Regions from separate parts of the Rhizobium sp. 3T7 genome, predicted to be linked through region 2. Evidence: predicted binding sites of a transcription regulator. Region 2 holds the regulator's gene; the other holds the start of a gene.
What was found. The regulator PhoB, encoded in region 2, activates phosphate uptake and scavenging genes when phosphate is short. The targets are predictions, from matches to a motif close to TGTCATNNANCTGTCAT.

Region 1: the regulator PhoB is predicted to act here: its motif matches at 2,526-2,542, upstream of K9B32_RS10475 (DUF47 family protein).

What each region holds. Positions count from the first base shown of each region.
Region 1 is NZ_JAIQXS010000005.1:258,855-264,110, reverse strand. It holds gene K9B32_RS10500 (hypothetical protein) at 51-347, shown strand; gene K9B32_RS10495 (hypothetical protein) at 541-1,014, opposite strand; gene K9B32_RS10490 (hypothetical protein) at 1,088-1,378, shown strand; gene K9B32_RS10485 (hypothetical protein) at 1,392-1,757, shown strand; gene K9B32_RS10480 (BA14K family protein) at 1,961-2,395, opposite strand; gene K9B32_RS10475 (DUF47 family protein) at 2,595-3,236, shown strand; gene K9B32_RS10470 (inorganic phosphate transporter) at 3,236-4,240, shown strand; gene K9B32_RS10465 (hypothetical protein) at 4,242-4,538, opposite strand; tRNA gene K9B32_RS10460 (tRNA-Asn) at 4,656-4,730, shown strand.
Region 2 is NZ_JAIQXS010000002.1:8,270-13,525, reverse strand. It holds gene K9B32_RS02820 (aspartate aminotransferase family protein) at 1-785, opposite strand, end outside; gene K9B32_RS02815 (GcrA family cell cycle regulator) at 1,214-1,747, shown strand; gene phoB (phosphate regulon transcriptional regulator PhoB) at 1,830-2,513, opposite strand; gene phoU (phosphate signaling complex protein PhoU) at 2,550-3,263, opposite strand; gene pstB (phosphate ABC transporter ATP-binding protein PstB) at 3,307-4,122, opposite strand; gene pstA (phosphate ABC transporter permease PstA) at 4,137-5,256, opposite strand, start outside.

The sequences.
Region 1 (5,256 bases), on a different contig from region 2:
CACATGCGGTCGACCTACCGGCTATCCCGGCCAGCGCAAAAAAGGCAACGATGGAAGAGTTCAAATCGTTTGCTGACGGCAAGCCTGTCCACGTCGAGATCTTCGATTTCGACCAACCTGTCACCGCTGATCTAGTCTGGAGTTGGAATAAGGCGACGATCACTGGCAAGGCGAACGTGGACGGTAAAACTATAAACGTGAAGGCAAAGCTCACCTTCAAGGGCGACAAGGCTTGCGCGACTAACAAAGGCGAGAAGCCGACGTGCCACACCATCTACATCGACGGAAACAAGTTTTACGAAGTGCGTGATGACATGAAGGTCCATGCCACCTCGACGGTTGGCTAATCCTGCACTGCAAAAAGAAAAGGCCCGGCAACCGATCCGGCCTCTATAGGACGAGGAGATACTGCGGCGACGGATCGATTGTAAGAGTCGGGGCCGTAGTTTACTGGCCGGGCATCGATCCAGATTCTCTTGCGATCGAGCAGACCCGGACCGAACGCCTGGCTCCTGAAATGGCCGGATCGCAAATGCGGCTTCACGTGCCCCCGGCCTTCTTCGTAGTCGTGTTTTTTGCCCTGCCTGTCAGTGACGTAGCCAATATGGACGGTGACGTAATCCTTTGTGATCGGCGGTTGCCCTTCTTGATCCGGGCCGCGTCGAGCTTCGGATTAGCCGGCGCGGGCGGGTCCCTGGTGATGATGCCGCGCACATGCAGCGTCATGGCGAGGCAGAGCGCTATTCCTGCCGTTGGGCGGTAGGAGTCAATGACAGAGGTGACGGGACTGGGCTCAACGAAGGCTTCGCCGACCGGATTGAACGAACCTCGAAAAGGATGATCCAAGACGAAATCGCGGCTGGCGCGGGGAACATTGAGAGCCCACCATATGCGATAGCTGTTAGGAGCAGCTTCCTCAATCAGCCAGAAAGTACGCTGATCTGACCCGTCCTCCCCCACCAGCATCGTGTCGTGAGGAAGCCGGGTGTGGCCGGTACCGATCGCAATAGCCATAGCGACGGCGAATTGCGATCGTGCGCAGATTCCAGTTTATGAAACGGAGGACCGCGCGAGAAGTGTCAAAAGCATGCTCAAGCGCCGCATGAAGATGACGAAGGGCCACGTTGACCGGGATGTCGTCTACCAATTCGCTGATGGCGCGATCGAGCATGGGCGTGGGCAGTTGGCGGCAGCCGCTGTGTTGGCTTTCGAATGGTTCATGCGCCCGTCCTCGATCGGCGCCGGCTATGCGCCTTGGACCGGCTACCGTGCGTCCGATCATCCGGACAAGATTCGCCTGAAGCATCGGAAGACGGACGAGCTAGCGCTCCACCCGCTCGAATACCTCGACGAGGATGGCTCGCTGGTCAAGCTCTAAGGCGGAGGAGGTTTTGAGCAAGACGCCCCGCTACGGCACGTCGATCGTCTGCAAGAAGAACGGCCAGCTATTCGGCGATGGCACGTTCCTAGCTCATGAGGTCCGCGAGATGGCGGATAAGCTCCGGGACGAGGGGAAGCTCGATGCACCGTCCTTCAGCCTGGATAAGTGCAGGCATGGTGGCATGACCGAATTGGAGGAGAGCGGGCTCACCGAGGGACAGGGCCGCGTGCTCTCAAAGCGCAAGACCGCATATCGAGGCTATGCGAAGGAGACGGAAAAGCGCGTCTTGGAGGCCACGAAGAAGCGTTTTGGCCATTCTGAACAGCCGAAAAATCTGAATGAATTCAATGTCGACAAAAACGAAAAAAGCGCCTGAAGTTAGGGCGCTGAATGAGTGTTGATTCTATTGGAAGTACCGTGGATTTGCAGTCCTCTGCGTCACCACTCCGCCACGGGGCCTCACGACGCTTCATCACCGAAGCGTTGGCGGCATCTAGAATGAATGGAAATTGAGTGCAAGCAGGTTATTAAGGGGCAGGATTTCCAATCGACAGGCCCGCCGGTTTCTGTGATCAACCATTAGTATGGCGAGTAGCACTGCCGCCGCGGGCCATAATATGGCTGATAGGTGTTGTCATATGCCCGATAGGAGCGGTAGCGGCTGTAACACCAATCGACGTGCGAATTGCCGATCGGGCGAACCTGTGGCTGCGAAGCAATGAGGCCGCCGATGATTGCCCCCGCCGCCAGACCGCCGATCAGCGCGCCGGCATCATTGTCGTGACGGCGATAGTAGTCATCACGATAGTAGCGCCTACCATAGTGGCCGTGGCGATAGCCACCGCAACGATAGACGCTGCATCGATCGAAGTTGCGGCTGTTTCTCGCGCCAGAATCTCCAAACGTGCCGCGGCTTTGAACCGAATGCTCGTCACCCGAATTTTCGGCAAAGGATGGCCCGATGCCCGACAGGCTCGTCGCAATTGCCAATACCAGTACCGCAAGCTTCTTCATTCCAGCACCTTCTCATTTCCTGCATGTCTCGCGTTAGAAAACGCTTAGAACTTTAACGCTCAGTCAAGTCGCAAGTTCCCTTGGCTCCTATTGTAATGCACGGCGCAAAAGAATCTTAGCAGGTGCAATTGTGACACTTTTATTGCAAGCCCTGCCAATTTAAGACGAGCTTCTAAAAACTCTCAAACGGATGGATGGAATGCTCAGCTGGTTTCGTAGACTTTTGCCGCGTGAAGACCGGTTCTTTGACCTCTTTGCTCAGCATTCCCGGACGATCGTTGGCGCGGCGGAAGCGCTTAACGAATTGCTCGCCGGCAAGGATACCGAGCGGCATTGCGATCGGATCGTCGCGCTCGAAAACGATGCCGACAACATCACCCGCGAGGTGCTGCTTGCGGTTCGCCGGAGCTTCATCACACCTTTCGACCGTGTCGATATCAAGGATCTGATCCAGTCGATGGATGACGCGATCGATATGATGCACAAGACTGTCAAGACGATCCGGCTCTTCGAGCAAACCCAATTCGATCCACGCATGCAAGAAATGGGCGTGGCAATCTTGCAGGCCGCCCATCTCATCGCCGAGGCGATCCCCCTGCTTGATCGCATCAACGCCAACGCCCCGCGGCTCATGGCGATTGCGGAGGAAGTTACCCGCGTCGAAGGACGCTCCGACGAGTTGCACGATCACGGCCTAAAGGAACTCTTCCTCCGTCACGGCGCGTCAAATGCGATGGCCTACATCATTGGCAGCGAAATCTACGGTGAACTCGAGAAGGTCGTGGATCGCTTCGAAGACGTTGCCAACGAAATCAGCGGCATCGTGATTGAGAACGTTTGATGGACGCCACCCTCGCCTTTCCGCTGCTCGCCGGCCTGATCGCGATCGCGCTGTTCTTTGACTTCCTGAATGGCCTGCATGATGCCGCGAATTCGATCGCAACGATCGTTTCCACGCGCGTACTGCGGCCTCAGTATGCCGTCGTCTGGGCAGCTTTCTTCAATTTCATTGCGTTCCTGTTCTTCGGTCTCCACGTTGCCGAAACCCTAGGAACCGGCATCATCGACCCCAATATCGTCACGCCGCTGATCATTTTCGCGGCACTGATGGGCGCGATCATCTGGAACATCGTCACCTGGATCTTCGGCATCCCGTCCAGCTCTTCGCATGCTCTGGTGGGCGGGCTGGTAGGCGCTGGACTCGCAAAAGTTGGCTTCAACTCAATCGTGTGGAGCGGACTGCTGAAGACAGCGGGCGCGATCGTCATGTCGCCGTTGATCGGCTTCATGCTGGCGCTCTTCCTCGTGCTTGTCGTCTCCTGGATCTTCGTTCGGCAGACACCCTTCGCTGTCGATCGGACGTTCCGTGTCCTGCAATTCGTATCCGCCTCTCTTTATTCGCTGGGCCACGGCGGCAATGATGCGCAAAAGACGATGGGCATCATCGCCGTACTTCTTTATTCGCAGGGTTATCTCGGGGGAAGCTTCCACGTACCGCTCTGGGTCGTCCTCTCCTGCCAGACGGCCATGGCGCTTGGAACACTCTTCGGCGGCTGGCGAATCGTCCATACCATGGGGTCGAAGATCACCCGTCTGAACCCTATGCAGGGGTTCTGCGCGGAGACAGGCGGCGCTCTCACCCTCTTCGGAGCCACGTGGCTTGGGATACCGGTTTCCACGACCCATACGATCACTGGCGCGATCATCGGCGTTGGCGCCGCGCGCCGCGTCTCGGCAGTCCGTTGGGGCCTAGCAGGCAACATCGTCGTTGCCTGGGTGATCACGCTCCCGGCTGCAGCGCTTATTTCGGCGCTCTTTTACTGGGCGGCGAGCCTTTTCAACTGATTCAAGGGGCGGGTTTCCGCCTCTTGCTCCACCAGACGGAGAATCGCCGCCGCATCCGACGCACGAGATGCAGGTCATGCGATAGAACGATGAACCCCAACGGAATCATCCAGAAGCCGAGAACGGGCAAGAATCCCAAAACTCCACCCAGGATCAGCAGCATGCCGATCGTCATTCTGGCGAGGCGCGACCGTGGAAGCGGAATACTTACGGAGCCCAGAATGAGATGGCCGGTGTTGTGATCGATGCCAAATCGCTTGGCTCCCGATTTTCCAGTGGTATCATGTGCTTCAGTCATCCACAGGAGATGGGGTTATACAGAGCGAATACAAGCGGATGTCATTTTTTTGAAAAAACCGCTTGGCAAATCGGGCAAGCATTTGTATTAGGCCACTCACACCGCGGCGAGCGGTGATCCCTGGTAGCTCAGCGGTAGAGCATTCGACTGTTAATCGACAGGTCGCCGGTTCGAATCCGGCCCGGGGAGCCAGTTTTCGGAATAGGTGTCTGTTTTTGTTGAGAAAATCCAAAGACAGACACTTTTCCCCTCTTTCCCTCTCCACTTTTGAAATCGAGTTTCAGCGGTTGGCTCCGTGGATAGTTTGTGCCTGGCAGACGCAAGGACCACGATTATGATCCCTACCGAACATCACACCGATGAACTGCGAGCAATCCGCGCTGAGATTCTAGACAACCCGGATCCTTTCGCGGCGACTGGCCACCTCAACGATTCGGACCTGTTGGCTCTCGGGAAATTTATCCAGCTGTACAATTTTATCGAACTGAACCTTCGTCGCACCAGTATTCGGTCGGGCCGAGCTACTGCCCAGTAAGCATCAGGGCAAAAGCATCCATAAGGCCTCGTCAACCGCCCTCGTCAATCTGGTGAAGCAAGGTGTTAAAAAAACACCCGACGAGTCGCCCACTCTAGCGGAAACGCTCGGCAAACTGGATGAGCGGGAATTTCGGCGTCTCAATCGGAATCTTTTTGCTCACTTCGCTGGGCGCAGCTACAA
Region 2 (5,256 bases):
GCGGCCTCTGCCGTCGCAAGGCAGGCGCCAAGCGGGAAGCCGCCGCCGATGCCCTTGGCGACTGCCATGATGTCGGGGGTGGCGCCGGACCATTCATGTGCGAAGAGCTTGCCGGTGCGACCCATGCCGGTCTGCACTTCGTCGAAGATCAGCAGCAAGCCGTGATCGTCGCAGATCGCGCGAAGCGCCTTCAGGAACTCGTTGGCCGCCGCACGGACGCCACCCTCGCCCTGAACAGGCTCGATGAGGATCGCGGCCGTCTCGCTGGTGATGGCGCTGCGAACGGCATCGAGATCGCCGAACGGAACCTGATCGAAGCCGGGCGCCTTCGGGCCGAAACCTTCGAGGTACTTCTCTTGGCCACCGGCAGCAATCGTCGCCAGCGTACGACCATGGAAGGCACCTTCAAAGGTGATGATATGAAACCGCTCGGGATGGCCCTTTGAGAACTGGTAGCGGCGCGCGGTCTTGATCGCGCATTCCAGGGCTTCCGCGCCGGAGTTCGTAAAGAACACCTTGTCGGCGAAGGTCGCCTCGGTCAGCCGCTTCGCGAGCGTTTCCTGACCCGGGATCTCGTAGATATTGGACAGGTGCCAGACCTTGTCGGCCTGCTCTTTCAGCGCGCCTACCACATGCGGATGGCTGTGGCCGACGGAGGTGACGGCAACGCCTGCGCCGAAATCAAGATATCGCTCGCCCGTTTCGGTGATCAGCCATACGCCCTCGCCTCGCTCGAACCGCAGCGGGGCACGAGAGTAGGTATCGTAAAGCGCGGCTTCAGCCATGGCGCGATCTCCTGTCATTGACTATAAGCGGCCGGACTCCGGCTAAGGAAAGCGGGTCCGGAAAATTAAAAATGCCGCCTTTCGGCGGCGAGCAGCACTATTTACTTTTCGCACTGCAATGTCAACAAAACTGAGGTTTTCCTGCATGCGTCAAGCCGCCATCTGGAGGTGCCGGAGCTATCAACAACTAATGTTGCAGAAATGACTCTCTCGCCCAGCAAGTTGGGGAAAACTTGAAATTCGATTCGCCGAGATTCAACCGACTCTTGTCACGGAGTCAGCCTCACACTAGGTTAAAACTCAATTACTAGACTGCATGCGGCGGAACTAGTCACCAAAATCGAGCAAGCGTTTCTTGCCTCGGATACGTCCGGGGCAACGGTGAAGGATTCTGCCTACACCAACGCTAATAAGGCGGAGACAGGGGCATGAACTGGACAGACGAGCGCGTTGAAAAACTGAAGAAGCTGTGGTCCGAGGGCCTGAGCGCCAGCCAGATCGCAGCGCAACTTGGCGGTGTAAGCCGTAACGCCGTCATTGGCAAAGTCCACCGTTTGAGTTTGCCCGGCCGCGCCAAGGCCGGAGGCTCGACAACCACTGTCAGAACGCCCAAGCGCACGACATCCGCGCCGCGCGCTCCGAACTATGCATCTCGCGTCACTACGCGCACCGTCACCCGCCAGCAGGGTGCGACGATGCTCAAGGAAGAGATCGAAATCGATGCCATCGAGGAAATCAGCTATCGTCCGGCCGCAAACGTCGTCGTTCCGATTTCTCGCCGCCTCGGCCTGACGGAACTGACCGAGCGCACCTGCAAGTGGCCGGTCGGCGATCCGCTGAAGGACGACTTCCACTTCTGCGGCTGCGAATCCCCGGACTCCTCCCCTTACTGCACCTATCACCAGCGCATGGCCTATCAGCCGGTCAACGAGCGCCGCAAGGCCGCCAACCGGGTCGCCTGACCCGGAAGCCGGATAAGGAACAAAGAAACGGGCCCTCGCGGGCCCGTTTCTTTGGACGGTGTGGATGCCTCCCAGGAGAGCTTTAGGCTTCCATGGAATAGCCGGCACCGCGAACGGTGCGGATCACGTCCTGCATGTTGGAGAAGTTCAGCGCCTTGCGCAGACGCCCGACATGAACGTCGACAGTACGCTCGTCGACATAGATGTCATGACCCCAGACGCCGTCGAGCAGCTGGGAGCGCGAGAAGACACGGCCAGGGGATGCCATCAGGAACTCGAGAAGCCGGAATTCGGTCGGACCGAGGCGGACTTCGCGGCTCTTGCGATGAACGCGGTGCGTCTCGCGGTCAAGCTCGATGTCGCCGCACTTCAGCAGCGTGGAAAGCACTTCCGGCTTGGCACGACGAAGCATCGCCTTGACGCGGGCGACGAGCTCCGGTGTCGAAAACGGCTTGACGACGTAGTCGTCGGCGCCGGTGGAGAGGCCGCGAACACGCTCACTCTCCTCGCCGCGAGCTGTCAGCATGATGATCGGCAGGCGCTCCGTTTCCGGCCGCATGCGCAGGCGACGGCAGAGCTCGATGCCTGATACGCCCGGCAGCATCCAATCGAGGATCAGAAGATCCGGCGTGCGTTCCTGCAGCCGGATCTCAGCCTCGTCGCCGCGAAGGATTGTGTCGACCTCAAAGCCTTCAGCCTCAAGGTTATAGCGAAGAAGCACGCTCAGTGCTTCTTCATCTTCAACGACAGCTACTTTTGGTATCATTCGTTTCGGTCTCCTGGGGGCGCGGTCGCTTAACGATTATTCCGTAACGGCGCCGACGGTGTTGGCGGTATCGTCCTTCGGACGTTCGCCTTCCGGCTGAGCACCGGTGGCCATGTAATAGATGGTTTCAGCAATGTTGGTGGCGTGGTCGCCGATACGCTCGATGTTCTTGGCGCAGAACAGAAGATGCGTGCAGCTGGTGATGTTGCGCGGATCTTCCATCATGTAGGTGAGCATCTCGCGGAACAGCGAGGTGTACATCGCGTCGATTTCCTCGTCGCGCTCACGGATCGACTTTGCCTTGTCGGCAGCACGGCTCGTATAGACGTCGAGCACTTCCTTGAGCTGGACAAGCGCCAGTTCGGAAAGGTGCTCGAGGCCGCGGGCGAGCTTGCGCGGCACGCCGGCGCTCTGGACCGCGATGACGCGCTTGGCGGTGTTCTTACCGAGATCGCCGACGCGCTCGAGATCGGCCGCGATGCGGATCGAACCCATGATCTCGCGAAGGTCGGCCGCCATCGGCTGGCGACGGGCGATTGTCACGATCGCCTTGTCCCCGATCTCGCGTTCAGCGTGGTCAAGGATCACGTCGTCGGAGATGACCTTCTGGGCCAGGGCCGTATCGCCGTTGACGAGAGCGCGAACGGCATCCGAAACCATCTGCTCGGCAAGGCCGCCCATTTCCGAAATACGGCGGGACAGGAATTTCAGATCGTCGTCGTAGGCAGAAAAGATATGTGTCGATGCCATAGGGCTCATCCTTGAATATGGTGAGGGTTGCCGACGCCGGCGATCAACCGAAGCGACCCATGATGTAATCCTGGGTGCGCGGGTCATCCGGGTTGGTGAACATCTTGTCAGTATCGTTCTCTTCGACGAGGTTGCCGAGGTGGAACATGGCCGTGCGCTGCGACACGCGGGCGGCCTGCTGCATCGAGTGCGTCACGATGACGATCGTGTAGTTCTCGCGAAGCTCGTGGATCAGTTCCTCGACCTTTGCCGTCGCAATCGGATCGAGTGCCGAGCATGGCTCGTCCATCAGGATCACTTCAGGGCTCACCGCAACAGCGCGGGCGATGCAAAGGCGCTGCTGCTGGCCGCCCGAAAGACCAGTGCCGGCTTCATGAACGCGATCCTTCACCTCGTTCCACAGGCCGGCGCGCTGCAGGCTGAGTTCGACGATCTGGTCCATGTCGGCCTTCGACTTGGCGAGACCGTGGATGCGCGGGCCGTAGGCGACGTTCTCGTAGATCGTCTTCGGGAACGGGTTCGGCTTCTGGAACACCATGCCGACGCGGGCGCGGAGCTCCACGACGTCGATGTCGGGATCATAGATATCATCACCATCGAGCGTGATCTTGCCGGTCACGCGGCAACCGTCGATCGTGTCGTTCATACGGTTCAGACTGCGCAGGAAGGTGGATTTGCCGCAGCCCGAAGGGCCGATGAGGGCCGTCACGGTGTTTTCGCGGATGTTCAGCTTGACGTCGAAGAGCGCGCGCTTCTCGCCGTAGTAAACCGAGACGTCCTGGCCGATCATCTTATAGGGAACGGTATTCATCTTCTGATCCAGAGCCTTCTCAACTGCTGCTTCCGTCAACATGTTCATAATGTCTACTCCGTTTACCAGCGGCGCTCAAAGCGACGACGCAAGAGAATGGCTCCGAGGTTCATGACGATCAGGAACAGGAGCAGGACGATGATAGCGCCAGAGGTACGCTCGACGAACGCGCGCTCGGCTTCGTTGGCCCACATATAGACCTGCACCGGCAGGGCCGTCGAAGGATCCATGGGCGTCGCCGGAGCGTTGGCGACGAACGCAACCATGCCGATGAGGAGGAGCGGCGCGGTCTCGCCGAGCGCGTGCGCCAGGCCGATGATGGTGCCGGTGAGAATACCCGGCATGGCCAGCGGCAGCACGTGGTGAAAGACCATCTGCATCTTGGAAGCGCCGAGGCCGAGAGCAGCCGCCCGGATCGACGGCGGCACTGCGCGAAGCGCTGCGCGGGTCGCGATGATAATCGTCGGCAAGGTCATCAGCGTCAGCACCAGACCGCCAACCAGAGATGCGGAACGCGGCAGGCCGGCGAAGTTGATGAAGACGGCGAGGCCGAGCAGACCATAGACGATCGAGGGAACGGCTGCGAGGTTGTTGATGTTGACCTCGATCAGGTCCGTCAGCTTGTTCTTCGGCGCAAATTCTTCGAGGTAGATCGAAGCGGCAACACCGATCGGCAGCGAAAGTACGAGCACGATCAACATCAGGTAAAGCGAGCCGATCAGGGCGACGCCGAGACCGGCGGCCTCGGGGCGGCTGGAGTTGCCGTTGACGAAGAGCCCGGTGTTGAACGTCTTGTGCAACGTCCCGCTTTCCGCCAGCTGGTTCATCCAGCCAACCTGCCTGTCGTTCACCTTGCGGTTCTTCTCGTCCACCTTCAGATCGATCTGCCCCTTGTTGGCGGAGTCGATGTTGGCGTCGGCAAGCAGCGTCACATTGACCGTCTTGCCGATCAGCGATGGATCGGCGATGACCATGTCGCGCAACTGGATGGGCGCTCCCTTGGAAATCATCGCGGTCGCGTCACGGACTTCTGGACGGCTCGACGCATTGAGGTTCAGCGCCTTGATCATCGCATCACGGATGAGCACGGGATAGTTGGCGGCAACCAGCACCGACGGATCGGTCGCGCGCTTGTTGTTCGGGTCGATCGTCTTCTCGCTGAACTCGATCGGCAGCGTGATC